DNA from 2 places in the Jeotgalibaca porci genome. Region 2 is predicted to be linked to the other one. Evidence: a T-box and tRNA genes for the amino acid it is inferred to sense, from the RefSeq annotation. Region 2 holds a T-box; the other holds one or more tRNA genes.
What was found. The T-box of region 2 lies ahead of leuS (leucine--tRNA ligase). A T-box ahead of a tRNA ligase gene usually reads a tRNA of that ligase, here a tRNA-Leu.

Region 1 (15,917 bases), 390 kb from region 2:
TGCAGAAGACAGGTGACCCTTTCGGTATTAAGTCAGCCATGCTGGCATCATCAACTAAAAACATAAAATCAGATTGGATAGGGATTCTAAAAGTCTTATTATTTTGCTCTTTTGAAGGATTATTCTTAAAATTATCAAAATCGATAATTTTAGTCTGATCACGAAGCAAATGTCGTGCAAAATGAAAAACTTTTTCTTGGTTTGGCCGCTTAAGTTGCTGATAAATCTGAGCGAAGTCGTTGCTCACATTTTTTTTAGGAAGGAAATCTTCTATTTTTGCTCTTAGGAATTGTGATATTTTATATAGTTTTGTAATAGAAGGATCTTTTTTACCTTTTTCAATCGCATCAATTTCTTCTTTTTCGATAGAAACCTCATCAGCCAATTCAGCTTGCGAAACGCCTCGAATTCTCCTGAAAAAAGTTATTTTGCGTCCAATAAAACGTAGTAAATTGTTCAAGTTTGTTGTCCTTTCTGAATGATGGACACCTAAATCCACTCATATAAAATAAAAAATGATTAATATGAAGAGTCGTATTATACGCTGACTTGATTGATTTCCGCTCTGTTCTTCATGGCCAAATTCCCGAAGAATTTGTAAAGAGGGACAATGTCGGTTTGTTTGGGAAATTCAAATTTTCTACTTTCTAAAACCTCATGCCTTGCGATACGATTAATATTTGTGAGATAAGTAATCGTAATTTCGCTATCGTCAAATCCTGTTCCGGCGGTCTCCATTTCGACGTCCACAATGTGGGAGAGATAGATGGATTTGAACGAAGTCTTTCTCCCTGTAGCACCTTGCTTGTCAACGAAGATGATTCTTAGATTGGTAAATATAATTGCGTCTCGGATTAATTTATAACCACTTTGAATTTCTTCGTTATCAAATAGGTACTGAGAATATTCTTTTGAAAGTGATTCTTTGTTCTCTTCATTCATATTGCCGAGGACACCTTGAACGATATTACTAAAGCCAAATTTTGCCATAATATATCTTTCCTCCTTTCAAATATTTCAGAATAAGGATTCGTTAAAATATACATATGTCTATATTATAGCATTGGTATCTAGACCTCAATAGAAAATTAGATAGTTATCTTTTTGCTATTTGTTAATAAAATAAGGTGTTGTATTCCCAAAAAAATGGATAGAGGAGTTTTAAAGTAAACATATTTTTTATGCGGTACATACGCGGTACGAGTATAAAAAAAGCACCTACCCATTAAACAGGTAAGTGCTAGAAACGTTACTAAAATAGTATGCGGCCAAGAGGACTTGAACCTCCACGGGGTTGCCCCCACCAGCCCCTCAAGCTGGCGCGTCTGCCATTCCGCCATGACCGCGCAACTATTTTAGTATAGAATTGAAAACGATTTTTGTCAATGATAAAAGTGAGAGATCAGTACCCATACTTCTTATTTTTAGGAACAAACAGAGAAGGAGTGGTACGGAAAATAATTAAGAGTACAATGACGGTAAAGGTTGCCGTAGCAAAGGCACTCGCTCCGTTCATTACAATCGTGTAGAACCAAGGACTCCAGTTCTCCGGTGCATATTCTCCCCAAAAATAATAACCCGCAATGGTATGCCAGAAGAAACGAGCAGCTGTTCCGACAATTGACCCTACGACAATAAGGACTCTCACCCGTGCTTTATTTCCTTCATCCGCATTTGATTGGAGGCTATTAGCCCATAAGCCAGCGAATCCACTAAAACCAAACGCGACAAAGTACTCAATGAAACCTTGCAGAGGTGTCAAAATATATGCGTTTGCCACGAAGATGTGCATGATTCCCCATAAAAAGCTCGCTGCTAAGCCGGGGACGAGCCCACGCCGTAGCGCAAAGAGAATGAGTACAGGTTGCCCAACTGTAATAGTAAAGCTCGGTCCAATTTCCAAAGGTATGAACGAGAGAGCGGTTGCTAAGGCAGCCATAATGGTTGCCTCAATCCAGATCGTTAAATTTTTTGACATAAAAAAATCTCCTCCTTAATAGTAGAATGGAACAAACCAACTACACAAAGGAGGAGAAAACCGTTATAACGTGTTCTCAACTCACACAATTCCTACGCTCGTATTAACGATACAGGTTCGAAGGGTCAGAATTTTCATTCAATCTCAGCCGTTTCCGGCACCCCTTTGTGATAAGTTCCTATTCAGTTAAAACTAGCTTAGCATATACAAAAATGAAATGCAACAACGACGGTTACTCTGTACTAGTTTTATCTAAAATGCCAAATTTTCTTTCGAAGGCTTTCTTATTACGGTAGTTCAGAATAATATCTATTATTGCGCCCAATAAGAGTCCAATTCCGAATCCCCAACTTATCTCGTCCAGCAACAAGCCGATAATTAATCCCGCGAACATCCCGATTGTGGTGAAAGTGAAGCTATTTACGTGTTCAGTAGGTTGATTACTTTCATCTTTTGAGTTGTCTCCCAAAGAGTGATAAAGCGAAGTTTGGGGTTTAATATTTTTCCGTTGAATGTTGGAACCTTTTTTCTTTGCCAATAGTGTCATTCCTTTTCGTTATCTTTAGATGATAGTATAGCAAAAAAAGCTGCCATACTGCAATATTGGTAAGACAGCTTCAGGTGTTTATTCCGCAGGATCCATTTCCACGGCGTCTTCTTTCTTAAAGTCCAAGACGCCATCTTGTAACATGGTAAAGGCATCATCTTGTGGTGTGTAGCCGATATCAAAATGTGCCTGTGAGATATCCATGCGTGGGAAACGGTTGTTGGAAACCCCATTTACCAATAGAAAAGGTTCATCCAACTTAGCAGCCAAGCAACAATCAATCAAATGACACATATCTCTCTTTGATAAATGCATCGACAGCCCGTCTAAATCGGTAACGCCAGGTTCAATTGTGCTGTCGAAACCACCGATACGGATACCGATTGCTTCTTGATTCGATGTAAAGGCATGATAGCTCGCCAATGCCTCCATATAGACTTTGGAGACCCCGTACGGATCAGCAGGTTTCGGATAGTCACTCGTTTTAACTTGAACATTCTTTGGATAGCCCATGATGGCATGGACAGAACTTGCGAAGATTATTCTTTTCACATCGCTTCTAATCGCAGATTCAAATAAATTATGCGGAACTTTATAATTTAAATCCAAGAGTGTATCGTAAAAATCTGCTTCTGGACTCGGATCTCCGGCGAGATGTATGACATACTCAATATCCAAGAGCAAGCCATCCCAATTTTCACGTTTCACTAAGTCCAAATTTAAATACGTTGTCCCTTCGAGTAAAGAGTCGGACAAGTTTGAAAAATCAACATCTACCAGTGTTAAGTCATGGTTTTTTTTCAAGTGCTCGGTGAGGACGACGCCAATATTCCCATTGGCACCGGTAATCATTACTTTAGCCATAATGTGTGCCTCCTACTTTGTTATAATATTAATTTATGGGCTTACATATTAAATGTCAATTAAAAGCCATTAAAAAGCAAGAAAGAAGAAAGTTTTTGAGCTATACTACATTCAAATGAAAGAATAGAAGGAGGACCGAAAGATGTCAGAAATGAATTACGAACTTTATATGGACACAGCGGTGCTCGCTGGGAAGATTATGCTTGAAAGTAACGCTGAAACATATCGGGTGGAAGAGACAGTCACCCGCATTCTAAATTTGACAGAATTGACAATGATTGATGCATTAGCGTTAACGACAGGCCTGATAGCTACCTTGGACAGTCCAGATATGGAGGCCATAACTGTGGTGAAACGTATTTCTACCAGAAGTACGAACTTAGGGAATATTACCCGTGTAAATGATATTTCCCGTCGTGTTACGAGTGGTGTCATATCGATTGAAGAGGCTTATGCGCAATTAAATACCATTACTGGTAAGACGTATAATGAATGGTTCCAATCGATTGCTTTAATCGGTTTTATTCAAGCCATTGCTATTATGTATAAGGGGGGATTCCCGGAGTTTATCGCCCTTATTCCTATTTCAATTGTGGTCGCAATCATTCGTTATTACGGTGGTAGATGGCGTGTTACTTCTTTTATTGTTGATATGATTGCTAGTTTTATGATTGCTTTAATCACTTATTTTATGAGTGTCATCATGCCAGTTTCTATATCAGAGGATATCATGATTATTTCAGCGATTATGCCTTTGTTACCCGGTACTGCCTTAACGAACGGTGTGCGTGATATTTTCAGAGGTGACTATATGTCGGGAGGAGCGAAAATGCTTGAGGCGCTCTTGATTGCCATCTTTGTAGCAATCGGAATTGGTTCTGGTTTGGTGTTAGGAGGGAGACTATTCGGATGATTACAATAATATTTGAATCGCTGGTTGCTTTTGTGGCAGATGCGTTGTTTGCTGTTCTTCTTCAATCGCCAAAACGTTCTATCTTCCATATTGGATTAACCGGAGCTGCCGGATGGTTTGTATTCTTAATCGGTATGCAGTTCTTTAATAAAGTGGTTGCGACTTTATTGGCAAGTTTAACAATTGCTCTGTTGTCGCAATATTTCGCTCGAATTTTAAAGACCCCCACAACCATTTATTTTTTACCTGCGTTTTTCCCACTTGTTCCAGGAGAGGGGATTTACCGTGCTGTATTTGCTTTTATAGACGGTGATTACAGTACAGCGACCGTTTATCTGAATGGTGCCTTGTTAGTTTCAGGTTCTATTGCAGTTGCCATCTTTTTAGTCGACTCCATTTTTAACTTGCAAGCACGTTTGAAAGTGATTAGTTTATCCAAAAAGTAATGCGGTTGTAACCCTATTGCGAACGAGTGGTAAAATTGCCATGGTAGTATATCCGAAGGAGGCGAATTTGTTGTCTAATAAAATACAATCACGTTCACAAAGAAATAAAAATAATAATAATCGCTCAGATTTAGTTTTAAAATTATCGATTGGCCTGTTAGTTATTGCTATCTTTATTTTATTGCTTGAATTTATCTATCCAGGTTCAAACAGTTCAAATGAAACGGATTTAGTCCTCGGAAGTAATGAAGAATCAGAATCGGTGGTCATTGATACAGAATCTAGTGAGGAATCTGAAGAAGACGAATCTATTGAAACGGTCGAATCAGACGAAACAGAGGAGTCAAGTGAATCAGAGGCAGAAATATCTTCCGAGGTTACATCTGAAGAGAGTGATGCTGACATTCGTGAAATTCCTTCGAATGATCCAAATGTCATCAAAGCTTATGCCGCAGATTGGGAGCCAATCGGAACAACACAGTCGGGTACTCATGTAACAGACTACAATGATGGTAGCGCGGATCGTATCGAAATAAAACGTGCAGCATCACAAGCAACAGGTGTTCCTGAAGATGATATAGTGGAATACTGGGTTGGAAATGCTGGCGAACAGCGTGTAACTGCGACCATAATGCAAGTTTCAACTGGAAAGTATTTCAAAACATATTTAACTTGGAATGATGGAAAAGGTTGGCAAGTCACACGTTATGATGAAATTAGAACGGTTGTTCAATAAGAAAAAAAGCGTTAAGCCTGTGAGCTTAACGCTTTTTTCATTGTATTAATTCTCTATTTCGTAACGTACTTCCATTTCTTTCATTTCAGTAAAACTAACTTGATCCAATGTTTTTGCTGCTAAAAACATGTTGAAATCATCGCGCGCCTCATGGTCTGCGGCATCCCAAATTGCAAAATCTGCTTCCGTTTGCTCGTCCCATGCCAAATCATCTTGAAAGAGTACCATGCCTTCGCGCCACTCTTTGTATGCTTCATAAACCATTGTATTCATAAAATCCTCCATCATTAACGAATGATATATACCATTTCATTTTCTTTTTCCTCTAAATTTGTCTGACCGCGTACGAAACCGGCGGACTCCAGTGTCTTTCTACCGAATAAATCACCTGTATTGACAACACAACGAATTTTATTGATGCCGGGCAGATTTTCAGCATACTGAATAAATTCTTGTAAGGCCTTTGTTCCATAGCCTTTGTTTTGTTGTTGCCAGTCAATCATAAAATAAGGAATAGCTACTGTATCATGCATCTGTAAAAAAGAAAATACCATAAAGCCTATCACTTTGTCGTTGACTGTAAGTGCTAATGGGACTCTATTTTCTGGATCCACGTAAGCCATAGCAATCTCTTCTGCAATCGTGGGAAGATTCTTTGCTTGCCAACCTTCCATTTGAAGGGCAAGCGTCTCTTGTAGGTTTTCAGCGGTTAAATTATTTAGTTGTACCACGATTCCCATCCTTTCGCATTTCTTCTTTCACTTATTATAATTGAGAAAAAAGGAAAAGTCAGTGGGAACATGCTAAAATGTGACTAAGGATAAAAGAAACGGAGGATACGTATGGGCCCAGCGATGCGTAGACAGGCAATACTGAAATATTTAACCCAATTGGATGCTGCAATCAGCGCCAGAAAAATGGCTGAGAAATTTGACGTCAGTCGTCAGGTGATAGTAGGAGATATAGCACTATTAAGAGCCGAAGGACATGATGTTTTATCAACTCCAAGGGGATATATATTACCAGCAAAAGCGGATGAAAAAAGTTTTTACGAAGGGAAAGTGGTTTGTTTACACACTCCTCAACAAGCAGAGGAAGAGTTACAAATAATCGTCGATAACGGTGGCCGTGTAATGGATGTCAGTGTGGAACATCCATATTATGGATTATTGACCGGAAAGCTACAAATAGCGACGCGTTATGATATTAAAGAATTTTTGAATCACGTCAAGAAGCATGAGGCAAAAATGCTTTCTTCGTTGACGGATGGTGTACATACGCATGTTATACATTGTCCAGACCAAGACACTTTTACGCGTATTAAGAACGAACTTCATCAACACGGTATTTTATACATTTGACATTTTTCGCAAAAAAAATATAATCATAAGGTAGGTGTCTTGACACCTCAGTTGACAGAATTGTGGAAAGGGTTGATTTAATTGAAAAGTAGGCAACGTACTAGAAAAATTACTATAGCGGCATTATTGATAGCCATTGGCATTCTTATCCCGATGATATCCCCATTAAAAATTATCTTGGAGCCGGCTTCGTTTACTTTAGCAAGCCACGTTTCAACTTTCATTGCGATGTTTATATCACCTTATGTTGCGATTGCAGTAGCAATTGGAACAGCATTTGGCTTCATGTTAGGCGGTTTTCCGATTGTCGTTACTTTAAGAGCAGCCAGTCATTTAATTTTTTCTTATTTTGGAGCGAAATATTTGGCAAAACATCCGAGTACGCTCGAGAATAGTAAAAGTAAATGGCTGTATAGTTTATTAATTGGCGTTCTTCATGCAGCTTGCGAAGTAGTCGTGGTGTCTATTTTTTATTTTGGTGGAAATCTCTCGACTGCTTATTACGATAAAGGGCTTTTACTGTCGGTAATGGGACTTGTAGGCGTAGGAACAGTCATCCACAGTATGGTTGATTTAGAATTAGCGCAGATTGTATGGCGCGCATTACCGGCTGGAGCTATTAAAACGAACTAAATCGGCCCCAGGTTGGATGAACCTTCCGTTTATTTAAAGTAGACTGGTCGTTATAGGAGGATGATTAAATGAAAAAATTACAGAAAAGACTCGTATTAATAACTGCTGCTGTAACATTCGGTACATTAGGATTACTGGTTCCAAACACTGTATCTGCTGACGAAAGTGGGATTGATACAACGGTAATCAATGAAAAATGGGGCAAGCCTACATTTGTATATGGTGGTGGCTTATCTGATGCCCAAATAGATACAACTGCAGATTTATTGGATATTGAAGTCAGGGATAACGTGAACAGCATGGCAGTTACCGGAGAGGATCTCGCGAGTTACTTGAACGAAGGAGCTGCTGATACCTCTGTCATGATTTCTTCTGTCTTAGTCCAGAAAGAAAACAGCGGCAAGGGTGTCGTTGTCGATATTAAGACGCCTGAAAATATTACTCAAATTACTGAAGAACAGTATACGAATGCTGCAATTACAGCTGGTGTAGCCGATGCAACAATCCTTGTTGCGAGTGTCAGCCGTGTAACTGGAGAAAGTGCCTTAACCGGAATTTATAAAGCATTTGACGCGAATGGTGAGAAATTAGATCAAGACCGCATGGAAGTTGCTCAGGAAGAATTAGAGACAACGAATGAGATTGCCCAGGAAAACGTTGGAGAAGAAGACTTCGATGCTAAGCGACTGGACCAAGCGATTATTGATATTAAACAAGAGTTATCTGAACTAAAGGAGCGTGCCGGTGAATTAGCGACACGTGAGGATATCGAGAAAATTATTAATGATGCCTTAGCGAAAAATAAATTGGAAGATTATGTAACGCAGGATCAATTCCAAAAGCTGCTTGATTTATTCGAAAAATACCAAAAAACATCAGCTATCGATTCTGCTGAAGTAAAACAACAGTTACAAGATTTATCCAAAAATGTCCAAAACAAAATTTCTGATTTCGTATCACAAGCAGAAGAAAGTGGTCTGATAGATCGTATCGGTAATTTCTTCAGCCAAATTTGGCAAGCCATTACAGGTCTGTTTAACTAAATAGATATTAAAAGACTGGAAAAGCCCTGTTATAGGGGCTTTTCCAGTCTTTTGATATATTCATTCTTTTAGAGTGCGTATATAAATGTCGCGAATTGGAGCATAAACGGAATCGTTAGGATTGAAAAAAGGGATGACAACACTACGATACGCGCGCCGTATTCATAATTACCTCCAAAGACACGGCCCAAAATGGCAGTATTGGCTGCGGCTGGTGCGACTGAGGCAATCGTCATAACAAGTTCAACTTCGCTGTTGTTAATGGGCAGAAGCTTGATGATGATAATAGCTAAAATAGGTGTAATCACTAGGCGCATCAACGAGGCTTTGTAAGAAGTTCTATTCGTAAAGATTGCTTTCAAATCACTATTTGCTAAGAAGCTCCCGATAATAATCATTGCCAAGGATGTATTTAAGGCAGCAATACTATCGACTGCTTTCCACATGAATGCGGGTAGAGGTAACGGGATAATATAAAGGATCAATCCGATTGTTGCACCAATCATACCTGGATTCGAGAAGACTTTGCGAATACTCATCGAACTACGATCGCCAGATATTAAAGCGCGCCCATATGTCCATTGCAAGATGTTGTTACACATAATGTAGGCTGACATGAAAAAAATTCCCTGAATCCCGATTAATGCTGTTACAATGGGAATGCCAAAAAAGCCGGAATTCGGAAAAGTTACCCCGTATTTTGCAGTCCGATCTTCTTTATCAAACACAAAATGATTCAGTAGAATCCGACTTGTAATAGTTAATAATGCAGCAATAATGGCCCATCCGAACAGTTTCAGCCGATCAAAATCGAACGCATCGTTAAATGAAGCGATCATGGATGCTGGCATCACGTACATCGACAGTAATGTTGAAATCTGTTTAGTTCCATCAGCGTCGAGTACTTTCCTTTTTATTAAGATGAAACCAAAAATAATTAAAGACAGCATTGTTAACATTTGCTGTAATAAGATAATAAACATAATTAGATGAAAGACTCCTCTCGTTTTAAACTAGACAAAATTTATCATATCACAAAAGGGACAAAACATTAATATTAGTTGGATTATGATGAATACTGAGAATTAATTAATAATTGAGGAAATTTAATAAAATTCAGTTATAATAGGTATACTTTACTGATAATAAGGGAGTTGACCAGAATGGATATCTTGCAAGAACAAATTAAATCATTGGCCGACCAAGCAAAAGAGATAAAAGAGAAGGCCTATGTTCCTTACTCACATTTCCCGGTTGGGGCAGCCATTTTATATAAAAGCGGCGAAGTTATTCAAGGTGTAAACGTGGAGAACGTATCTTTTGGCGCGACAAACTGTGCAGAACGTACAGCTTTATTTACAGGTATAACAAAAGGGTACGGCAAGCATGACGTTGCAGCAATTGCTGTGGCAGCCAATACAGAAGATTATATTATGCCATGTAGCATTTGTCGTCAGGTGATGGTTGAACTATGTGAGTATGATACACCCGTTTTTCTAACAAATGGAGCAGGCGACATCAAACGTTTGACTGTTGCCGATTTAGTGCCTTATGCATTTGATTCATTAAACAACTAAAAAAGAGAATATAGGAGAGGGGCTGGGAAAAAATTCCCAGCCCCTCTGTTTGATTTGAAGCGTTATATTTTCACTAGTAGGTATCCAAATGCTAAGAGCAACAAGAAGTGGATACTTGAAGCAATTATTCCTTGGTAATAACGTTTATTTATATTTGTACCACCCAGAGAAAGTGCGAAGCTAAGCGTATAGCTCATTAAGTACAAGAAGATAAAAATAAGAGCCGGAATCCCTAAAGCGAGCGGTGCGATTAACGATAAGATGAAGCATCCACCTAAGACAAAAAGTGAGAGTGCGTTCATACCGCCAAAATGTGTGAGCCAGAAGGCGAATGAATATTCTTCTTCAGATTGGTTTTTCTGAAAGATGAAAGAAATAAAGCCATAGAGATAGGCATATACAAAGAAGAAGAGACTCAACTTCATGAACCACTCAATCGCATTAAAAGAAAAAGACACGACCGGAAGAATAGAGATTGAAGCCAACGTTTGGTACGTTTGATCCCAAGTTGCAGCCACACGTGTTGCAGTTCCAGCAGCAAGAAGAGCAGAGAGAAGGATTGTCAAATAACCATACAGAGACGATCCGCTAAGAGAAAAATCCGTTTCTTGCGGATGCGTTACTTTCCGAGTGAGGTAGTGTAAATACTGAGAAAAAGTTGAAAAACTTTTTAGAAAGTTGAAGCGTTTTTCTTCTTTTCGAGATACGGGATTAAAGTTAATATTATATGTCTGGTTTTCTATTTCGGATGTTGTAGATTGTTCTTCAGTCACGTCCATTCCGCACATCGGACATTTTTTTGCATCCATTGGGATTGATTGGTTACAGAAATAGCATTGTTTCATATTAAAACCTGCTCCTTTACGATTTCATTCTTTCATAGCATAATCGAGATTTTATTTAAGCACAAGCAAAATTAGTATAACCCGAGCCAATTTTGAAAAAACATGATTCAGACGGTTACAAAATTTAAGTTGTATCCGATTAAAAAAGCTTGCAAAGTAAAAAATAATATGATAATATACTTTTTATGCGACGAGGCGACTTACGATCCAATTGGAATCGTAAATTGTTTAGCGGGACATTGTGTTCAATCACACCACAGGAAGTGTATGTTTGGTAACTTATTGCTGTGAACAAGACGTTACTCATGGTTTTCCATGCCGCGGAAAAAGAGTTGCTCCTTCATTGGAGTAACTCTTTTTTTTGTATTCAAATTTAATACCCTTAGAAAATGAAAGCTCTTTCACAAAAGGCATAAGATTGCTATAATGTACATAGATACGTTTGGGGGTGGCTATTATGAAACAGTTTCGGAACTATATAATTCTTTTGCTTACATTATTTCTATTTAGTTGTTCAAAGTCGCAAGAACTGAGTCAAGATGAGGCCGGCTTATCCACGGTCAACAACGCGTCTTTAGAAGAACGTGCGATGACCAATGATGAAATCGCAATAGAAAATGGTCTGGTTGGTGAAAAGGTTATAACCACGATAAACCTTGATTACGAAACACTCTATTTTGATGAGGCCAATCAACACGTAATAGAAACGATTAAAGAGGTTGATGCGTATATTGAATATTCGAACCAATCTTCTTATTCACCAGGCGCAATAATAGGAGGAGAAGCACGCCAATATCGCCGCATTGACTTCACAATCCGCGTTGCGAAAGAGCAAGTAACTGTACTTCTAGAATCTTTAGAAGGTATGGAAGCTGTGAAAATAGGTGAGCAAATTGGTTCTGAAGACGTAACTCAGACCTATCGCGATACAGAAACACGGATTAATGTTCTCAACCAAAAAGAGAAGCGATTAAATGAACTTATGGAAGAGGCAGAAACAATTGATCAAATCTTACAAATAGAAGACAACTTGAGCCAGACAATCGCTGAGCGTGAGATTCTACAATCGCAATTAGATGGTATCGATAATTTAATTGATTATACGACAGTTCATTTACATCTCGTTGAGCGGCAACGGGTTTCTAACGGAAGAAATGAAACGCTCCCTTTCTGGGGTAGAGCGAAAGAAGCGGTACTTGATTCCCTTTATAGTTTCTATTATTGGGTACAAGACGCAGCCATTTGGATTATTTATGCGCTCCCATTCATCGTAATTATCGTTGTCGTTGCGATACTTATTCGCTATGGCCGTAAAGTTGTTCTAGAGAAAAGAAAAAAAGATTAGAGAAAATGCACTCTCATATGGTTTAGAGAGTGCTATATTTGTTTGAAAATATGAACGTAATGTATAATTTAAAATGAGAACAGTTTGAATCAGGGAGGTCAAGTAATGACAAAAAAACGACTTTATATCATTTCATTAGATGCATTTGGAGATGCGGACTTGACGTTTGCCAGTACCTTGCCGAATTTCCGCAAGTTATTGGCCAGAAGTGCGCTTGTAACAGGAGTTCGAACTGTTTATCCATCTTTAACTTATATGGCTCACACCAGCATTGCGACGGGCATGTACCCGAATCAGCATGGAATCGTAAATAACACACGTTTGCAACCTGAGCGTGTTTCGGCAGACTGGTATTGGTATGAGAAAGATATAAAAACGCCAACGATTTTTCAAGTTGCCAAAAAAGCGGGCTATTCAATTAGTACGTTACTGTGGCCGGTAACAGGAAGAAGTAAAGCGATTGATTATAATTTAGCAGAGATATTTCCGAATCGGCCGTGGCAAAACCAAATCATGGTCTCGGGGTTTGCGTCGAGTCTGACCTATGCTCTGGATATGAATAAAAAATATAAGCACTTGAGAAATGGGATTCAACAACCCGAGTTAGATGATTTTATCACTGCTGTGGCGATTGATACGATTAAAAATAAAAAGCCGGACATGATGGCTATTCATCTCGTTGATTTAGATAGTACGCGTCATAAGTATGGGGTGAAGAGTACGCAAGCACGAGATGCCGTGGTCCGAATGGATAAACGGCTTGGTGAAATTCTTACTACCTTAAAAGAATGCGACATGATGGAGGATACTGTATTAGCTGTTCTTGGAGATCATTACCAAATTGATACCCATACTGTTATCCGTCCCAATCACTTATTTGTACAAAAAGGATGGATTCAAACAGATAAAAATAATCGGATTACCGATTGGAAAGTCATCTTGAAAGCAGCTGACGGTGCAGCTTATATTTACCGTAAAGATTCCAGTATAACCAATAAAATGATTCTGGATACATTGAAAGGGATCGATTCCCGCATCGACAAAATCTTTACCAAAGAGGAATTTAAATATGATGGTGTGGATGAGAATGCTGTTTTTATCTTAGAAGCGAAAGCCGGTTACTACTTTAAAGAGGATGTGTCTTATCCGTTCATGGAGAGTACCGATAAGACGCTAAGCGGCCGAACGTTAGCGAAAGCGACTCACGGATTCCATCCTGACAAACATAATTACAACACGATGCTGTTGCTATCCGGGCCGGGAATCAATACCAAAGCACGTCTGGAAGGAGCGCGACTCGTCGATGAGGGGCCAACGCTTCTTCATGCAATTGGACTCGCTTTTCCGGTCAAAACAGATGGACATATATTAAAAGAATTATTTCTGTAGCTCACTACGAAAGAGGACAACAGTATAAAATTGTTGTCTTATTTCTAATTATTAAATGAAAGCGAATCCAATCTAATGAAAGAAAAGTGAGGATAATATTTTTCAAAAAAAACGTTCGCATAGCCGTTATACATGGATTATTTAAAGTAAGAATGGTATTATAAAGAAGAGCAATTTCTAATAAAACATAATTATGGAAAAGTTCTATCGGAATATTTTGTGGAGGAGGATAACGTCAAATGGGAAGTTCGATTTTAGCTAACATCGAGAAAGAAATGTATTTATTTAATAATGGCCAACATTTTGAGAGTTACCGTTTCATGGGAAATAACCGTAGCTATGAACAAAATCAAGATGGATGGCGCTTCACTGTGTGGGCTCCCAATGCGAAGTCGGTTTCTTTAGTTGGAGATTTTTCTGACTGGGAGCAAGTACCCATGGAAAGTGTGGGTACAACGGGGGCGTGGTCGATTTTTTCTAAGGAAGCTGCGGTAGGTGACTGTTATAAATATTTAATCGAAACACAGGCCGGCGAAATGGTTTATAAAATTGATCCATATGCACGCGCTTATGAAGTGCCTCCAAAAGATGCGTCTATCGTTAAAGAGTTGCCTTCTAAAAAGTGGAAGGACAGCTTATGGTATGCAAACAAAAAACGCAAAACTATCTATAAAAAACCTCTCAATATTTACGAAGTTCATTTTGCATCCTGGCGTCGTCATCCTGACGGCAGTCAGTATACCTTTAAAGAACTCTCTGAAACCTTAATTCCTTATGTGAAAGAAATGGGCTATACGCATATTGAATTCATGCCGTTGATGGAACACCCCTTAGAAGCATCCTGGGGCTATCAAATAACGGGCTATTTTGCAATTGCAGCACGTTACGGCGACGTTACGGCATTCCGCGAATTTGTGGAAGAGGCGCACAAAAATGGAATCGGAATTATTTTGGATTGGGTTCCAGGGCACTTCTGCAAGAACGATTATGCCCTGCCATATTTTGATGGCACACCTACTTACGAATATGACGATCCAAATCGGGCAGTAAATAATCGTTGGGGAACAATGAACTTTGATTTAGGCAAAATGCAGGTTCATAGCTTCTTAATTTCCAATGCTATTTATTGGATGAAAGAATTTCATGTTGATGGAATCCGGGTCGATGCCGTATCGAATATGTTATATCTGGATTATGACGAGGGTCCTTGGACTCCAAACGAAGATGGGAGTAATCACAACCGTCAAGGTGTTGATTTCTTAAGGAAAATGAATACAGTTATTTTCTCACAAGATTCGGATATGTTAATGATTGCTGAAGAGAGTACGTCTTGGGCAGGTGTTACGAAACCTGTTGAAATGGACGGACTTGGATTTAACTACAAGTGGAACATGGGTTGGATGAATGATATTTTACGCTTCTTTGAAATGGATCCGTTGTATCGGAAAGACAACTTTAATTTGATTACATTTTCGTTCATGTATGCTTTTAATGAAAATTTTGTATTGCCGTTTTCGCATGATGAAGTTGTGCATGGTAAAAACTCACTGCTCGGTAGAATGCAAGGAGATCGCTACAATCAGTTTGCAGCATTGCGAACACTACAAGCGTATCAAATGGCACATCCCGGCAAGAAGTTGAATTTTATGGGTTATGAATTCGGGCAGTTTCTAGAGTGGCGCTTCTATGATGAACTCGAATGGGGCGTTCTTTATAGTAATGAATTTAACAAAGAGTATCAACATTTTATCAAGACGTTAAACCATTTGTATCGTAAGCAAAAAGCACTTCATGAAATTGATGAATCTTATACGGGAATCGAGATTATTGATGCAGATAACACAGAAGAAACAGTTTTATCATTTATCCGGAAGTCTGAGAAAGAACGTGATTTCTTAATTGTGGTTACTAATTTCACACCAGTAGAAAGACGAAATTTTGTGATTGGTGTTCCTTATAAAGGGACATACGAAGAATTATTGAATACAGAAATGTTAGAGTTTGGTGGAACGTGGACAACACCACAACCGGATATGAAATCAGTGAATCAACCTTATAAACAATTCGAGCATACAATCGAGTTGGTTGTCCCGGCAATGGGAACTGTATATATAAGGCCCAAAAGAATTTATGGCTTGAATAAAAACAAAAAAGCATAAAAGGAGGGGAAGGGAAGAGTTGATGATTCTTCCTGAGCATATGAAAAATGAAATGTTAGCAATGATTTTAGCAGGTGGACA
Region 2 (15,917 bases):
ATGGTATTTCGGTTGTACAATTAATGGAATGGAACCAATTAAATAGTTCAAATATCTATGTTGGCACGACTCTAAAAGTGAATGCAACCGTGCCAGTTAGTGTTGAAAAACCAACACCGACTACACCAGCTCCATCTGCAAATAGCGTCTATACAGTGAAGTCCGGTGACTCTTTGTGGAGAATTAGCCAAACACAGGGTGTAACAGTTGCTCAAATCAAAGCATGGAATAACCTGAAAAGTGATTTCATTGCGCCGGGACAAGTATTGAAAGTAGCAACTACTAGCACTCAACCAAAACCGAGTCCGACACCAACTCCGGGGGTGACGCAAACGCAAGGTACTTACACTGTCAAAAATGGTGATACTTTGTATAAGATTGCCAACGAACTAGGCGTTTCCGTAGCTTCTATAAAAACGCTAAATAATTTGCGAACAGATATGATTTATCCAGGACAAAAATTACTAACGAATAAAACGACAACGGTGGTTGAAACACCTGAAAAAGTTGAAAAAGAAACCACTACAACACAAACGTATACCGTAAAAAATGGCGATTCTTTATTTGCGATTGCATCACGTCTAGGTACGAGTGTAGCGAATTTGAAAGCAGTAAATAATTTGAAATCCGATATGATTCATCCGGGCCAAAAATTAGTGACAACTCAAGTGTCTGCTACGAAACCACAAGAAATAGTTTCACGTCCGGTACAATCTGCACCGACTACAAACGCGAATACGTACACGGTTAAGAACGGAGATACGTTGTACAAAATTGCGTCTCAGTTAGGCATAACATTAGCGCAGCTGAAAGAAGTGAATCAACTAAAATCAGATATCATTTACCCGGGCCAAATCTTGACAGGCCAAAAAGCGGCTACTGTGGTTCAAACACCCGTTACAACACCAGTTGTTACAGCACCTGCTACAACTGGGAACTATACAGTAAAAGCGGGCGATACCTTATATAAAATCGCAACGACTGTCGGCGTAACCGTAGCGCAGGTTAAGAGTTGGAACAATCTGCCATCGGATATTATTTTCGTAGGACAAACACTTCACTTAAAAGCGTCAGAAACAGCAAAAGAAACATCTAAGCCAGAAAATGTAACTACTGGCTATACTGTGAAGTCGGGCGACACACTTTATTCGATAGCGCGTGTAAATGGTGTTTCTGTAACACAGTTGCTGGAATGGAACAATACAACAAGTGATACAATCTATCCGGGTCAGACGTTGAGAGTTAAATAAGCAACTTGATAAATCAAGCTTTATTTGATAAAATGATATAAATAATGAAAAACAAAGAATGGGAATAGTAGGAAATCGATTTCTGTAGAGAGTGCATGGTTGGTGAAAATGCATGAATGATATTTTTGAACTCGCCCGTAAGTTGCTGTGCTGAAAGTTATAGTAGGCATTGCCGTTTCGCCGCGTTATTGGCATGAAGAGAACCAACATAGGTGGTACCACGAGCATTCGTCCTATAGACTTTCCCACAGGGGGGAGTCTATAGGTTTTTTTATTTTTCAGAATAATTTTCAAAAAGGAGAATCGCAATGTCTTATAATCACAATACGATTGAAAAGAAATGGCAAAAATACTGGGAGGATAACACAACCTTCAAGACAGAACAAAAATCGGATAAACCAAAATACTACATTTTAGATATGTTCCCTTATCCATCAGGTCAAGGCTTGCACGTTGGGCATCCTGAAGGGTACACAGCGACAGATATTCTTGCCCGTACGAAACGTGCACAAGGTTTTAACGTTTTACATCCGATGGGGTGGGATGCATTTGGGTTACCAGCAGAACAATATGCGTTGGATACAGGTAATGACCCAGCTGAATTTACAGCTCACAACATTAAAACTTTTAAACGCCAAATTCAATCATTGGGATTCTCTTATGACTGGGATCGCGAAATCAATACTACAGATCCAGAGTACTATAAATGGACCCAATGGATTTTTACGAAGCTCTATGAAAAAGGCTTAGCTTATGAAGCGGAAGTTTCAGTTAACTGGTGTCCGGCACTGGGGACTGTTTTGGCAAACGAAGAAGTTGTAGATGGTGTGAGTGAACGTGGAGGTCATCCTGTTTACCGTAAACCAATGCGACAATGGATGCTTAAAATTACAGCTTATGCTGAGCGTCTATTAGATGACTTAGAATTAGTTGACTGGCCAGATAGCATTAAAGATATGCAACGCAACTGGATTGGTCGCTCTGAAGGATCAAATGTTACTTTCAAAATTAAAGGAACTGATAAGGACTTTACTGTGTTTACAACGCGTCCGGACACTTTGTTTGGGGCAACGTATGCAGTTATGGCACCAGAATTGCCATTAGTACAAGAAATTATGAGTGCTGAACAAGCGGCAGAAGTAAAAGCATATGTGGATTCAATTGCTACTAAGAGTGATTTAGATCGTACTGATTTAGCAAAAGAAAAAACCGGTGTCTTTACGGGTGCTTACGCAATTAACCCTGTGAATGGTAAAGAAATGCCGATTTGGATTTCTGATTACGTTTTGTCTACTTATGGAACAGGCGCAATCATGGCTGTACCTGCTCACGACCAACGTGACTATGAATTCGCTAAGAGATTCGATTTGGCTATCGTTCCGGTTCTAGAAGGCGGAAATGTAGCAGAAGAAGCATTTGTAGGCGATGGTCTGCATATAAACTCTGAATTCTTGGATGGCTTGGATAAAGATACAGCAATTAAAACAATGAATGAATGGCTAGTAGAAAATGGAGTCGGCGAATCTGTCGTTTCATACCGTCTGCGTGACTGGTTATTTGCCCGTCAACGTTACTGGGGAGAGCCAATTCCAGTCATTCACTGGGAAGATGGCACGACAACGACTGTTCCTGAAAATGAATTGCCATTGTTACTGCCTAAGACAGACAAAATTAAACCAAGCGGTACCGGCGAATCACCTTTGGCAAATATTGAAGACTGGGTTAATGTAACAGATCCAGAAACAGGTCTAAAAGGACGTCGTGATACAAACACAATGCCACAATGGGCAGGTAGCTCATGGTACTTCTTGCGCTTTATGGATCCACATAATGAAGAAGCACTTGTAGGGGAAGAAGCGCTTGATTACTGGGGAAATGTCGACCTATACATAGGGGGAGCAGAACACGCAGTGCTTCACTTGTTATACGCTCGTTTCTGGCATAAATTCCTTTATGATATCGGCATTGTTAAAACAAAGGAACCGTTCCAAAAACTATTTAACCAAGGAATGATTCTTGGTGAAAATAACGAAAAAATGTCTAAATCTAAAGGGAACGTTGTGAACCCGGATGATATCGTTGAAGCATTTGGTGCGGATACATTGCGTCTCTATGAAATGTTTATGGGTCCATTGGATGCAAGTACAGCTTGGAGCGAAAAAGGAATTGAAGCCAGCCGTCGTTTCTTGGACCGTGTCTGGCGTCTGGTTATTGACGAAGAAGGCAATGTCCGTGATCGTGTTACAAAAGTAAACCGCGGTGAATTGGACAAAGTTTACCACCAAACAATTAAGAAAGTAACCGAAGATTATGAACAATTGCACTTCAACACGGCGATTTCTCAAATGATGATTTTCGTTAACGAAGCTAACAAAGTAGATGCTTTGCCAATTACTTATATCGAAGGTTTCGTTCAAGTGCTTGCGCCAATCGCGCCGCATATGACCGAAGAGATTTGGAAGAAGCTGGGTCACACCGTAAGTGTGACAAAGGCAGCTTGGCCGATATATGATGAAAAATTCCTTGTCGAAGATGAAGTTGAAGTTGTCTTCCAAGTAAACGGTAAAGTGAAATCCCGCAGCAGTGTTCCTGCAGCAGCAACAAAAGAAGAGTTGACAGAGATTGCGATGGCTGATGAGAAAGTTAAAGAGGCAATTGCAGGCAAGCAAGTGCGTAAAGTGATTGCTGTCCCAGGTAAACTTGTTAATATTGTTGCGAACTAGTTTTTAACAGAGAAGATAAAGCGGCTGGTGTTGAACCAGTCGCTTTATCGGCTTGTTACTTTGCAACAAACTTGGTATAATTTTAGAATAATAGGTTTTCAGAAAGTGAGCAATTAGATGAATTTAGAGCAGATGAAAGAAAGACAGAAAAAGATAAGGAACTTTTCCATTATCGCCCATATTGACCATGGGAAGTCGACATTGGCAGACCGGATTCTGCAACAGACACACACGGTGGCAGATCGTGAAATGCAGGCCCAATTGTTGGATTCCATGGACTTAGAGCGTGAACGTGGGATTACCATTAAATTGAATGCTGTCGAAGTGACCTACCTAGCGAACGATGGGGAAGAATATATTTTCCATCTAATCGATACGCCTGGTCATGTCGATTTCACTTATGAAGTTTCGCGTAGTTTGGCTGCTTGTGAGGGTGCAATCCTTGTCGTGGATGCCGCACAAGGTGTTGAAGCCCAAACCCTAGCAAACGTTTATTTAGCAATTGACAACGAACTGGAAATTATTCCGGTTATTAATAAAATCGATTTACCTGCTGCAGATCCTGAACGTGTGAGAAAAGAAGTAGAAGACGTTGTAGGAATTGATGCAAGTGAAGCGATCCTGGCAAGTGCCAAAGCAGGAATCGGAATTGATGAACTGTTAGAGCAAATTGTCGAGAAAATTCCGGCACCAACAGGGGAATTGGAAAAGCCTTTACAAGCATTGATTTTTGACTCTGCCTACGATCCATATCGTGGGGTTGTATTAAACGTTCGAGTTGAAAATGGTGTTTTGCGTCCGGGCGATACAATTCGGATGATGGCTAGCGGGAAAGAGTATGACGTAACGGAAGTTGGTATTTTGTCACCGAAGGCCATTAAACGTGATTTCTTGATGGTTGGTGATGTAGGCTACGTGACTGCTACCATTAAAAACATCCAGGATGCTCGTGTAGGGGATACTGTTACATTGGCTAACAATCCTGCTCAAGAGCCGTTAGAAGGGTACCGTAAGCTAAATCCAATGGTTTACTGTGGTATTTATCCAGTAGAGTCATCAGACTTCAATGATTTGCGTGAAGCGTTGGAGAAGTTGCAGTTAAACGATGCTTCTTTACAATTCGAAGCTGAATCTTCTCAAGCTTTAGGTTTTGGTTTCCGTACTGGATTCTTGGGACTATTGCATATGGACGTTATTCAAGAACGGATTGAACGTGAATTCGGTCTGGATATTATTACGACTGCTCCTTCTGTTATTTATAATATTGAGAAAACAGACGGAACGACACTGTCAATTGACAACCCGTCTGAATTACCGGACGCAACAGAAGTTGAAAAAATTGAAGAACCATATGTAAAAGCAAGCATTATGGTACCCAATGATTACGTAGGTGCTGTTATGGAAATCGCACAACGTAAACGTGGGAACTTTATGACAATGGACTACTTGGACGACAATCGTGTAAATGTCATTTATGAAATGCCATTAGCAGAAATTATCTTTGATTTCTTCGATACATTGAAATCAAGTACCAAAGGCTATGCGTCACTTGATTACGAATTGATAGGTTACAAATCAAGTAATCTGGTTAAAATGGATATCTTATTGAATGGCGAACAAGTGGATGCTTTCAGTTCTATTATTCACCGCGATTCAGCCTACCACCGTGGTAGAGCCATCACAGAGAAACTGCAAAAACTTATCCCGCGCCAACAATTCGAAGTGCCGATTCAAGCTGCTATTGGACATAAAATCCTAGCCCGTACAACAATCAAGGCGCTTCGTAAGAACGTTTTGGCAAAATGTTACGGGGGTGACGTTTCTCGTAAACGTAAGTTATTAGAGAAACAAAAAGAAGGTAAAAAACGTATGAAACAAGTAGGATCCGTAGAGGTTCCACAAGAAGCGTTTATGGCTGTTCTTAAGATTGACGAGCAAGATTAGCCCGTCATAGCAACGTTCTGTAGAGTTACAATTTATATAAATATGGTGTTTGCCATCCTTTTGCCATCTTTGGCCTAAAAAGTGGATGGCAAGATACCATTTATTGAGAGATGCGGTCGAATAAATCGGCCGTGTCTCTTTTTTTCTTTTCCGTTAAGTGTAGGTAGGTATCTTGCGTTATGGCAGACCGCGAATGTCCTAACCGCACCTGTACCTCTTTAACGCTGGCGCCTGCTTCTAATAGCATTGTTGCATGCGATGGGCTAACATCCGCGGCAAAAAGGCGTGCATAAAGACATCAGGCTGATAACAAGACCTATCTTTAGAAGTGACATATAAAAATGGAAACAGAAATCGTTTATCGCTTTTTAATCGGTTCAGTTCTGATTATGATTGGTATGCCCCTATTTTTATTGGGAGTAGACATCAGTATCGAGAGAATTGGGGAGGATATGAGTCAGTCACTCATCCAAACAAATAAGATGAAGATTGTCATGGTCGGAAGTTTTATCTTTGGCTTTATTATTTCGGTAGCTGAGCCTGATTTACATATATTGGCACAACAAGTAAGTGCTGTTACAAATAATTTAATTCCACAAATGACATTGGTTATTACGGTGTCCTTAGGAATAGGTTTAATGATTGCACTCGGGATGTATCGTATTTTGAAGAGTATACGTCTCAATCGTTTTATAACCATTGTATATGGACTCATTTTCGTTCTGGCATTATTTAATTCAGGTGATTTCCTGGCGATAGCATTCGATGCATCAGGATCTACAACCGGCTCGATTACAGTATCGTTTATGCTGGCCTTGGCTGGTGGGGCATCTGCTATTACGCGGAGTGGTCTGGAGGAAGATACTGACAGTTTTGGGCTGTTGGGGATTGCTTCAACGGGAGCCATACTGGGAGTATTAATAATGGGGATGATTAGTCCTAACAGTAATTTGGCAGGAAACATTCCTGTAGATACTGTTCAGTCTAGTGGTGTAATTGGTACATTTTTAGATCAAATACCCCTTACAGCGAAAGATTCTTTCCTGTCTTAATCTTATTCTATATTTTGAATGCAATCAGTCTTAAAAAGACGAAACGTCAATTGATTCGGATTAATATCGGCTTGGTTTACACCATTATTGGATTAATTCTCTTTCTTAACGGGAGTGAATGCCGGATTTATGGATGCGAGTCGCAGTGTCGGTTATTTACTGTCTGAAACCAAAGGGAATATTTGGGTAATCGTAGTAGGCGTTATCTTCGGTGTATTAACAATTCCAGCAGAGCCATCTGTTCACGTTTTAACGGATCAAATTGAAGATGAAACAGCTGGTGCGATTAAGGCACGGACAGTCATGTTCAGTTTGGCGATAGGGGTAGGATTGGCAGTGGGATTATCTATCTTGCGTATCGTTATCCCGGCTCTAGAATTGTGGCATATTTTGCTACCAGGAATGGCAATAGCGCTTATTCTATCCTATTTTGTTCCGGTCGGCTGCACAGGAAAAGGAAATGCTGGATGCGTTCAACACCAAATTTTCTTTCGAAAAACGTAATACAGGGATTATATTCTCTGTTTCGTTGTCAAGTTGTTTGGGAATCACGCATAAAGCACCGCCGCATACTGATCTGCCGGCAGAAAATAAATCAGGAATTGTTGGCATCTTTACGGTGGTTGATAAGGGAATGGGCGAAGAGATTATCGCTATTTCAAATGAAGATGCCTGTTTTGGCGGAACAATTATGCCTGCACACGGCTCTGCGGATCATTCGCATAAGATTTTTACTCTCTCGGTTCAGGCTGAAAAAGAGACGGTCTTAATGCTTGTCCCGGCAGGAAAGGTTGCATCTGTACGGAATAAATTAATGGACAACCATAATTTTAAGAAAGCAAATTCAGGGATTTTCTTTACATTTGATGTGAATGCCTTTTATGGATTGGCTAAGAATACCTCAGATGGAACTGAAGTAAAGAGCGAAGAAACAGGGCCCCAATACGATGCGATTTGGGCGGTTGTTCCTTCCGGAAAGGATGTCGCTGTAATTGAATCGGCAGAAAAGGGAGGATCTACTGGCGGAACTATTTTCCACGCACGTGGTTCACATGTCGTAGAGAATGGTTTCTTCTTGAGCGCACTAGAACCGGAAAAAGAATTAGTGATGTTGATTGCCAAAAGAGAAGATGCTGAAGCAATCAGTCACAGTATCAATGAAGATTTACGCTTGGATAATCCGGGAACCGGTGTCCTATTCGTGTTTCCAATCGGGAATCCTACCGGGTTATTTGTCAAATAAGTATATCCGCCCCCAAACAATGTAGAGTGTTTGGGGGTTATTTGTTAGAATAGATAAAAACAGGCTTATGGAGGCTAAAACCTATGAAGAGTGATATACAGATTGCACAAGAAAATGTGATGCTGCCCATCGTGGAAATTGCAGAGCGCTTAAACTTAGAAATGGATGACTTGAAATTATACGGTAAATACAAGGCAAAAATCGATCAAAACGCGATTGCGCAATTGGATACTAAAGATGATGGCAAACTTATTTTAGTTACAGCTATTAACCCGACCCCTGCTGGTGAAGGGAAATCTACCGTAACAGTTGGCCTTGGCGACGCCTTAGCTTTGGCAGGTAAGAACAGTATGATTGCCTTGCGTGAGCCATCAATGGGCCCAACGATGGGAATGAAAGGTGGAGCAGCAGGTGGTGGCTATGCACAAGTACAGCCAATGGATGAAATCAACCTGCATTTTACCGGTGATATGCATGCCATAACCGCGACAAACAATGCCTTATCTGCCTTCATTGATAATCATCTGCAACAAGGAAACGAATTAGATATTGATTCTCGTAGAATCACCTGGAAACGTGTCATGGACATTAATGATCGTGCATTAAGAAATATTGTCGTGGGGATGGGTGGACCGACTAACGGTGTGCCGCGTGAGGATGGCTTTGATATTACGGTTGCCAGTGAGATTATGGCTATATTATGTCTGGCGACATCTATGGAAGACTTGAAAAAACGTTTGGGAAATATTGTGTTTGGTTATAATCGTAAGAGAGAACCGTTAACTGTCCGTGACTTAAAAATGGAAGGTGCTTTGACGTTAATACTAAAAGATGCGTTAGAACCAAACCTTGTTCAAACACTGTATCATACACCTGCTTTCGTTCACGGTGGACCGTTTGCGAATATCGCTCATGGCTGTAACAGTGTTATTGCAACGAAAACAGCGTTAAAACTGGCTGATTACGTGGTCACAGAAGCGGGCTTTGGAGCTGATTTGGGGGCTGAAAAATTCTTGGATATCAAAGTTCCAGAACTCGGTAAAGCACCGGATGCGATTGTTATAGTAGCGACGATTCGTTCTCTAAAGATGCACGGTGGTATTAAAGTTGCTGACTTAAAAGACACGGTTGATCCAAGCGCAGTTGCGAGAGGCTTTGCAAATCTTGAAAAACATATCCAAAATATGCAACGATATGGCGTTCCCGTAGTAGTTGCTGTTAATGCTTTTACGCAAGATACGAAAGAAGAAATTGCAGTAGTACAAGAGAGCTGCAAAAATCTCGGGGTAATATGTGAAATCGCGGATGTATGGGGTAAAGGACCGGAAGGCGGTCTTGATTTGGCGCAGGCAGTTATCGCTGCAACAGAACAAGAAATGACTTACAAACCTCTTTATGATCCCCAAAAGACAACGATTGAGGAAAAGATTACGGCCGTTGTTCGCGAAATATACGGAGGAGATACGGTTGTCTTCACACCAAAAGCACGCCAACAAATGAAACAGTTTAGCCGTCATGGTTGGGAGCATCTGCCGGTTTGTATGGCCAAAACACAATATTCTTTATCCGATAATCCAAAACAATTAGCCCGTCCGGAAGGCTTTTCCATTACGATTCGTGAATTCGTACCTAAAATTGGTGCTGGCTTTATCGTTGCTTTAACGGGTGATATTTTGACAATGCCTGGGTTACCGAAGCAACCGGCTGCTCTAAATATGGATGTGTTGGAAGACGGTACGGTGGTTGGATTGTTCTAGACGCCTGGATAGGCTATACTGGATAATGGAATAAATCAAATGTAATCGATAGAAATTGAGGGTTGACGCATATATGAAAGATATAAAAGCAGTAGGGCTATCGAAGTCTCATGGGATTAAGCAGCTATTTACAGATATTTCATTTACCATTCGCGAAGGGGAATACGTTGGCTTAATTGGTCAAAACGGGAGCGGGAAAAGTTCACTTTTACGAATTATTGCTGGCGCTGATACACCCGATGCGGGTACGATTGAAAAATCAAATGATTACCGGATTAATTATCTGCCGCAAGAACCGTCCTTTGATGAATCACATACTATTTTTGAAGCTGTCTTCTCAGGGGATGCTCCGTTAATTAAAACGGTGCGTCGGTACGAAGAAGCTGTTTCTAACTTGGCGAACGATAGTGAGAACGTCAAGCATCAAGAGGCGTATATGCGCTGTGAGCAAGAAATGAATGCCAACGACGCTTGGCAAGCAGAAGTGCAATACAAAACAATTTTGAATAAATTAGGTCTCGATAATTTGGAACAAAAGATTGGTGCGTTATCAGGCGGTCAAATAAAACGGGTCGGGCTGGCTCAGGTATTGATGCAAGCACCGGATTTATTGCTTCTGGACGAACCAACAAACCACTTGGATGTGGATGCAATTATTTGGTTAGAAACCTATTTGGCGCATTATAAGGGCGCTTTACTGTTAGTTACGCATGACCGTTACTTCCTTGAACGGGTCACCAATCAAATGTTAGAAATTAAGAATGGCGCTATTGAAAGCTATTCAGGTAACTATGTCTCGTATCTGGAACAAAAAGCTGAGCGCGAGGCCATTCAACAAAAGATGACTGAAAAACAAGCAAAACTTTATAAGAATGAATTGGCTTGGATGCGTAAAGGTGCGAAAGCCAGAACGACCAAACAACAGGCTCGGATTCATCGTTTCGAAGACTTGGCAAAAGACGTAAAAGAAGCACAAGGCGAAGAACAGAATTTAGAAATTAACTTTGACAGTTCACGGTTGGGTAAACGCGTATTCCAACTGGAAGATATTTCTTTGAAAGCCGGAGAAAAAGAAATTTTAAATAATTTCAGTCATATCTTCCAAGCTTCGGACCGGATTGGAATTGTTGGGAAAAATGGCTCTGGGAAAACGACATTTTTGAAAATGTTGGCGGGTGATGTTGTACCAACTTCGGGTATCCTGACCATTGGTGAGACCGTTAAAATCGGTTATTATCGTCAGATTATGGAGCCGTTCCCGGAAGATAAACGTGTGATTAATTACTTGCAGGAAATAGCAGAAGAAGCACAAATTGCTGATGGTACGCGTGTAAGTGTGACGGAATTGCTGGAAACTTTCTTATTCCCACGCGAAATGCACGGAAGTTTAATTCGGACATTATCAGGTGGCGAACGCCGTCGTTTGTATTTACTGAAACTATTAATGAATCAACCGAACGTATTGTTATTTGATGAACCGACGAATGATTTGGACATTGAAACGTTGACAGTACTTGAAGATTACTTAACGAGCTTCCAAGGAGCCGCGTTGGTTGTTTCACATGACCGTTATTTCTTAGATAAAGTTGTTGAGAAATTGATTGTTATTGATGCACCTTCTGGGCCGTTTCTATTTTACGGAAATATGACGGATTATCTGGAAGTGGCGGATGAACTTTATCAACCGGCACCTATAAAGTCGGAGAAAGAAAAAACAACCGTTTCGGATACAAAAGAAAAAGTAAAACTAACTTATAGCGAGCAACTGGAATGGTCTGGAATTGAAGAGGAAATAATGCTCATTGAAGAAGCGGTGAGTCAAGCGAAAGAAGAAATGCTTGAATTCTCGTCAGACTTCACTAAGTTGGGTGAGTTACAAATCCAAGTTGAAGAAAAAGAAGCGCAGTTAGCTGCCAAATGGGAACGTTACGAATACCTCAGTCAGTACGCAGGTGAATAAACTATCAATAAGGGTGGGTAATGATGACGAAGCAATATCTTGAGTTGGCACAAAAAATACGCGATGAGGGCGTGGAGAAATCCGATCGGACCGGTACAGGTACTAAAAGTATCTTTGGGTATCAAATGCGCTTTGATTTACAAAAAGGTTTTCCTCTTCTAACAACAAAGAAAACAGCATTTGGGCTTATTAAAAGCGAGTTACTTTGGTTCTTAAAAGGGGATACCAATATCCGTTATTTACTGGAAAATAATAATCATATTTGGGATGAGTGGGCGTTTGAGCGATATATCAAGTCTAGTGATTATACGGGTCCCGATATGTCGGACTTTGGTCGTCGTGTTCTTGAAGATGAAGACTTCAAAATCGCGTATCAAGAACAAATGGCTCTTTTCAGAGAAAAAGTACTAACGGATGATGCCTTTTCAGCACAATATGGGGAACTGGGAAATATTTATGGTTCACAGTGGCGCCATTGGAAAACATCACAAGGTGAAACCATTGATCAAATTAAAGACGTCATCCAGATGATTAAGACACAACCGGACTCCAGACGTCTGATCGTGTCAGCGTGGAATCCTGAAGATGTCCCACACATGGCTTTGCCACCTTGCCATACACTGTTCCAGTTTTTTGTGGCTGATGGAAAGTTGAGTTGTCAGCTGTACCAACGCAGTGCGGATGTATTTCTGGGTGTGCCGTTTAATATTGCCAGCTATGCCTTGTTAACGCATTTGATTGCCAATGAGACTGGCTTAGAAGTCGGTGATTTTGTCCATACTTTTGGTGATGCACATCTTTATTTGAATCATATGGATCAGATAAACGAACAGCTCTCCCGCGAAACGTATGAACTTCCTGAACTAGTCTTGAAAGCACCTGAAAAATCTATTTTTGACATGGAAAAAGACGATATTATTGTAAAAGGGTACAAGAGTCACCCCAGAATTAAAGCACCGATTGCGGTGTAAGTGAACGGAGGAAGGATATGTATCTATTAGTTTGGGCAGAAGATACAACGGGAGCCATCGGGAAAGATGGCAAGCTTCCGTGGCATCTTCCGAATGATTTGAAATTCTTCAGAACCACGACAACCGGTAAAACGATTGTTATGGGAAGAAAAACGTTTGAGAGTATGGGGAACCGTCCCTTGCCGAACCGCAACAACTATATTTTATCGCGTCAAAAAGAGTATCAAGCACCGGGCGCAACTGTTATCAGTGAATTATCGGATCTCCCGGACGGCGATATTTATGTAATTGGCGGGAGTGAGATATATAAGCAATTCTTACCTGATGCGGATGTTTTAATCCGTACGAAGATCAATGGGGTATTTGATGGTGATACGTTCTTCCCTGAAGTGGATTGGAGCGAATGGGAATTAACCGAGGAAACGCCAGGGATCCAAGACGAAAAGAACGTCTATAAACATGTTTTTCAGACGTTTAAGCGTAAAAACAAATAGGAAAGAGAGCCGTTTAGATTCGAATCTTCTAACGCATACCATATCCGAGAGCTACTAAAGTAGGTAGTTAAATAAAATAATCTATAGTCTGAGTAATTAAAAATACCGTCATATCAAGGGTTATTCTTCCTAGATATGACGGTGTTTTCTAATTTAGTTAGTTATTTCCCGGTGGTACTGATTGTAAATAGTTTTACAATCAGTTGGAGATCGGATTTCGCAGTTGAACTCGCTGTAAACAGTTTTACAATCAGTTGGTCGCCGGTTTTGCCAGTCGAACTCGCTGTAAATGGCTTTACAATCAGTTGGAGGACGGTTTTCCCAGTTGAACTCGATGTAAATAGCTTTACAATCAGTTGGACGCCGATTTTCCTATTCGAACTCGATGTAAATAGTTTTACAATCAGTTGGAGACCGGATTTCGCAGTCGAACTCGATGTAAATAGTTTTATAATCAGTTGGTAGACCGATTTTCTAAACCAACTCCTTATAATATACTAGATTCCTCAGTATTTCCCTTGTGCTACGAAGTTAGCCGTTAAAGCCTTGCTGCATTCAAAATAGCCTGCGTAACATTCTCATTTTTAATTCTTGATGATTCGGGTTTGGTGAAGGAAATGCCCCACGGATCCACAAAAGCACCCCCCACGGACCACAGGGCATTTCCGTCTCATCTCGGATAACTTAAAAAAAATCAAAAAAAGGAAGAACCCATCCAATGAATGCATGCTCCCTTTCTATATGACATTGCTATCGGATCTGCCTTTTTAAGCATATTTACGCCACTATTATTCGTTAATAGGAAAAGGGACCGAGAGTTTTTTCTCGGTCCCTCTTCTATTATATTTATACATAAAGTAAAACAGTAAAGTAATGGAAAGCAGCTCCCGCCAGTACAAATAAATGCCAAATGACATGCATAAACTTGAAGCGTTTGATGCTGTAAAAAATAGTTCCCAGGCTGTATGCTAAGCCACCGATGATGAATATAGTCATACCCGTTGTACCCAGGTACACAGTAATGGGCTTAATAAGGAAAACAGCTAACCAACCCATTGCCAGGTATAAGAAAGTAGAAGCTTTATTAAAACGGCCTACAAAGAATATTTTCAATATTAAACCGATTAGCGCAATACTCCAAACGGTGATTAACAAAACCTTAGCTTGCGTTCCTTCCAGAACAATTAGACAAAACGGTGTGTAACTCCCTGCAATAAGCAAGTAGATAGCAGCGTGGTCGATATAATGGAAGATTTTTTTGAATCGTGTAAAGCTAAAGCTATGGTATAGAGTTGACGCTAGGAATAAGAGAATCATGGAGATGCCGTAAACGAGATAGGCTGCCAAATGGACACCATCACCTGATCGGATGCCTTTGATGATTAGAAAAACCAAGGCGATAACACTTAATAGAGTACCGATACCATGCGTAATTGCATTTAACACTTCAGTTAAGATATCACTTTTTTTTCTTGTAATTGTTTGATTTGACATATTCTTGCCCCCAATTTTTGATGGTCACTATATTTTCAAACATATCTAATAGAAGTATAGCATAATTAGTGCTAAAATTAAAAAAACGCATTTGTAATTATTGAGGTGACAATAAGTGGAAAAAGTAGCTAAAAAGAAGAAATCCGGATGGAAATGGGCCTTTTTTCTTCTTTTGCTGTTAAATATGGGTGTTATTATTTATGTTGGAAGTCTCTTTATCGCTTCTCCGACAACGGACACTCATTCCAAAAAAGAAGAAATAACAGAGGAGATAATAAACAGTGAAGAGGAAATCGACGCGCTGATCACGCTGGGGAATAAGGATTTGGAAACGTTATTGTTGTATGCACTTTCCGAAAATACATCAACAGGTGAGGTGCCCGAAATCACTATTTCTGAAGATGTTATTATATCAGGAGAGCTTGAAGTCTTGGGTTTTCCGATTCAATACCAGTTGACAGCGGAACCATTTGTTGTGGAAGATGGCAATCTGCAGCTGAAAGTTTCCGAAGTAGCATTGGGACGGTTTACGTTACCAGTTAAGCAAGTCCTTCAATTACTCAGCAATCAAATGGATCCGAATTTACCGCTTGAAGTGGATATAGATAATGCATTTATTACTGTACGACTCTCTGAAGTCGAAACAGGGAGTGTAAAACGAATTAAATTAATAAAAATTGAAAAAGAACTTGCTGAATACACCTTTAACATCACCATAGCAAAGGAAAATTTGCTACAATAAGACTTATAACGAATTGGGAGGTAAATTATGGACCAGCAGTTTTACCAATATGCTATGACATTCAGGGATCCATATAAAAAAGATCCTCTTGTGGCGTTTGCGAATAAACTCGACAATGATACAGGCTTTCCCAGGAATCATTCTGATTACTATATCTTAGCGGATTACTTAGAGTTAAGCGGAGAATACTCAGAGCATATGGCCGACTTTGATGAAATGTATAATCAGTTTAGAGAAAAAAAGCACCAAGCAAATAAAATATTAAGAAGAGGCGAGGAATAAAAATG

Region 1: it has a tRNA-Leu gene. The T-box ahead of leuS (leucine--tRNA ligase) is inferred to sense a tRNA for this amino acid. The anticodon was not compared.

The regions. Positions count from the first base shown of each region.
Region 1 is NZ_CP049889.1:2,096,691-2,112,607, forward strand. It holds gene G7058_RS10560 (helix-turn-helix domain-containing protein) at 1-460, opposite strand, end outside; gene G7058_RS10565 (PH domain-containing protein) at 538-990, opposite strand; tRNA gene G7058_RS10570 (tRNA-Leu) at 1,264-1,346, opposite strand; gene thiT (energy-coupled thiamine transporter ThiT) at 1,403-1,978, opposite strand; TPP riboswitch at 2,051-2,153, opposite strand; gene G7058_RS10580 (hypothetical protein) at 2,211-2,516, opposite strand; gene G7058_RS10585 (NAD-dependent epimerase/dehydratase family protein) at 2,604-3,389, opposite strand; gene G7058_RS10590 (threonine/serine exporter family protein) at 3,532-4,302, shown strand; gene G7058_RS10595 (threonine/serine exporter family protein) at 4,299-4,748, shown strand; gene G7058_RS10600 (YrrS family protein) at 4,819-5,484, shown strand; gene G7058_RS10605 (hypothetical protein) at 5,530-5,757, opposite strand; gene G7058_RS10610 (GNAT family N-acetyltransferase) at 5,772-6,215, opposite strand; gene G7058_RS10615 (transcription repressor NadR) at 6,327-6,845, shown strand; gene G7058_RS10620 (hypothetical protein) at 6,927-7,478, shown strand; gene G7058_RS10625 (DUF1002 domain-containing protein) at 7,547-8,521, shown strand; gene G7058_RS10630 (AEC family transporter) at 8,590-9,504, opposite strand; gene cdd (cytidine deaminase) at 9,685-10,098, shown strand; gene G7058_RS10640 (hypothetical protein) at 10,161-10,943, opposite strand; gene G7058_RS10645 (DUF4349 domain-containing protein) at 11,401-12,288, shown strand; gene G7058_RS10650 (alkaline phosphatase family protein) at 12,394-13,677, shown strand; gene glgB (1,4-alpha-glucan branching protein GlgB) at 13,917-15,836, shown strand; gene G7058_RS10660 (glucose-1-phosphate adenylyltransferase) at 15,877-15,917, shown strand, end outside.
Region 2 is NZ_CP049889.1:192,815-208,731, reverse strand. It holds gene G7058_RS01165 (LysM peptidoglycan-binding domain-containing protein) at 1-1,250, shown strand, start outside; T-box leader at 1,296-1,489, shown strand; gene leuS (leucine--tRNA ligase) at 1,559-3,973, shown strand; gene lepA (translation elongation factor 4) at 4,091-5,917, shown strand; gene G7058_RS12045 (hypothetical protein) at 6,018-6,164, opposite strand; gene G7058_RS01150 (DUF1538 domain-containing protein) at 6,259-6,969, shown strand; gene G7058_RS12040 (DUF1538 family protein) at 6,984-7,136, shown strand; gene G7058_RS01140 (DUF1538 domain-containing protein) at 7,084-7,473, shown strand; gene G7058_RS01135 (P-II family nitrogen regulator) at 7,430-8,212, shown strand; gene G7058_RS01130 (formate--tetrahydrofolate ligase) at 8,296-9,969, shown strand; gene G7058_RS01125 (ABC-F family ATP-binding cassette domain-containing protein) at 10,043-11,929, shown strand; gene G7058_RS01120 (thymidylate synthase) at 11,953-12,900, shown strand; gene G7058_RS01115 (dihydrofolate reductase) at 12,918-13,394, shown strand; gene G7058_RS01110 (hypothetical protein) at 13,530-13,859, shown strand; gene trhA (PAQR family membrane homeostasis protein TrhA) at 14,241-14,888, opposite strand; gene G7058_RS01100 (DUF2140 family protein) at 15,004-15,630, shown strand; gene G7058_RS01095 (YozE family protein) at 15,658-15,912, shown strand; gene deoD (purine-nucleoside phosphorylase) at 15,915-15,917, shown strand, end outside.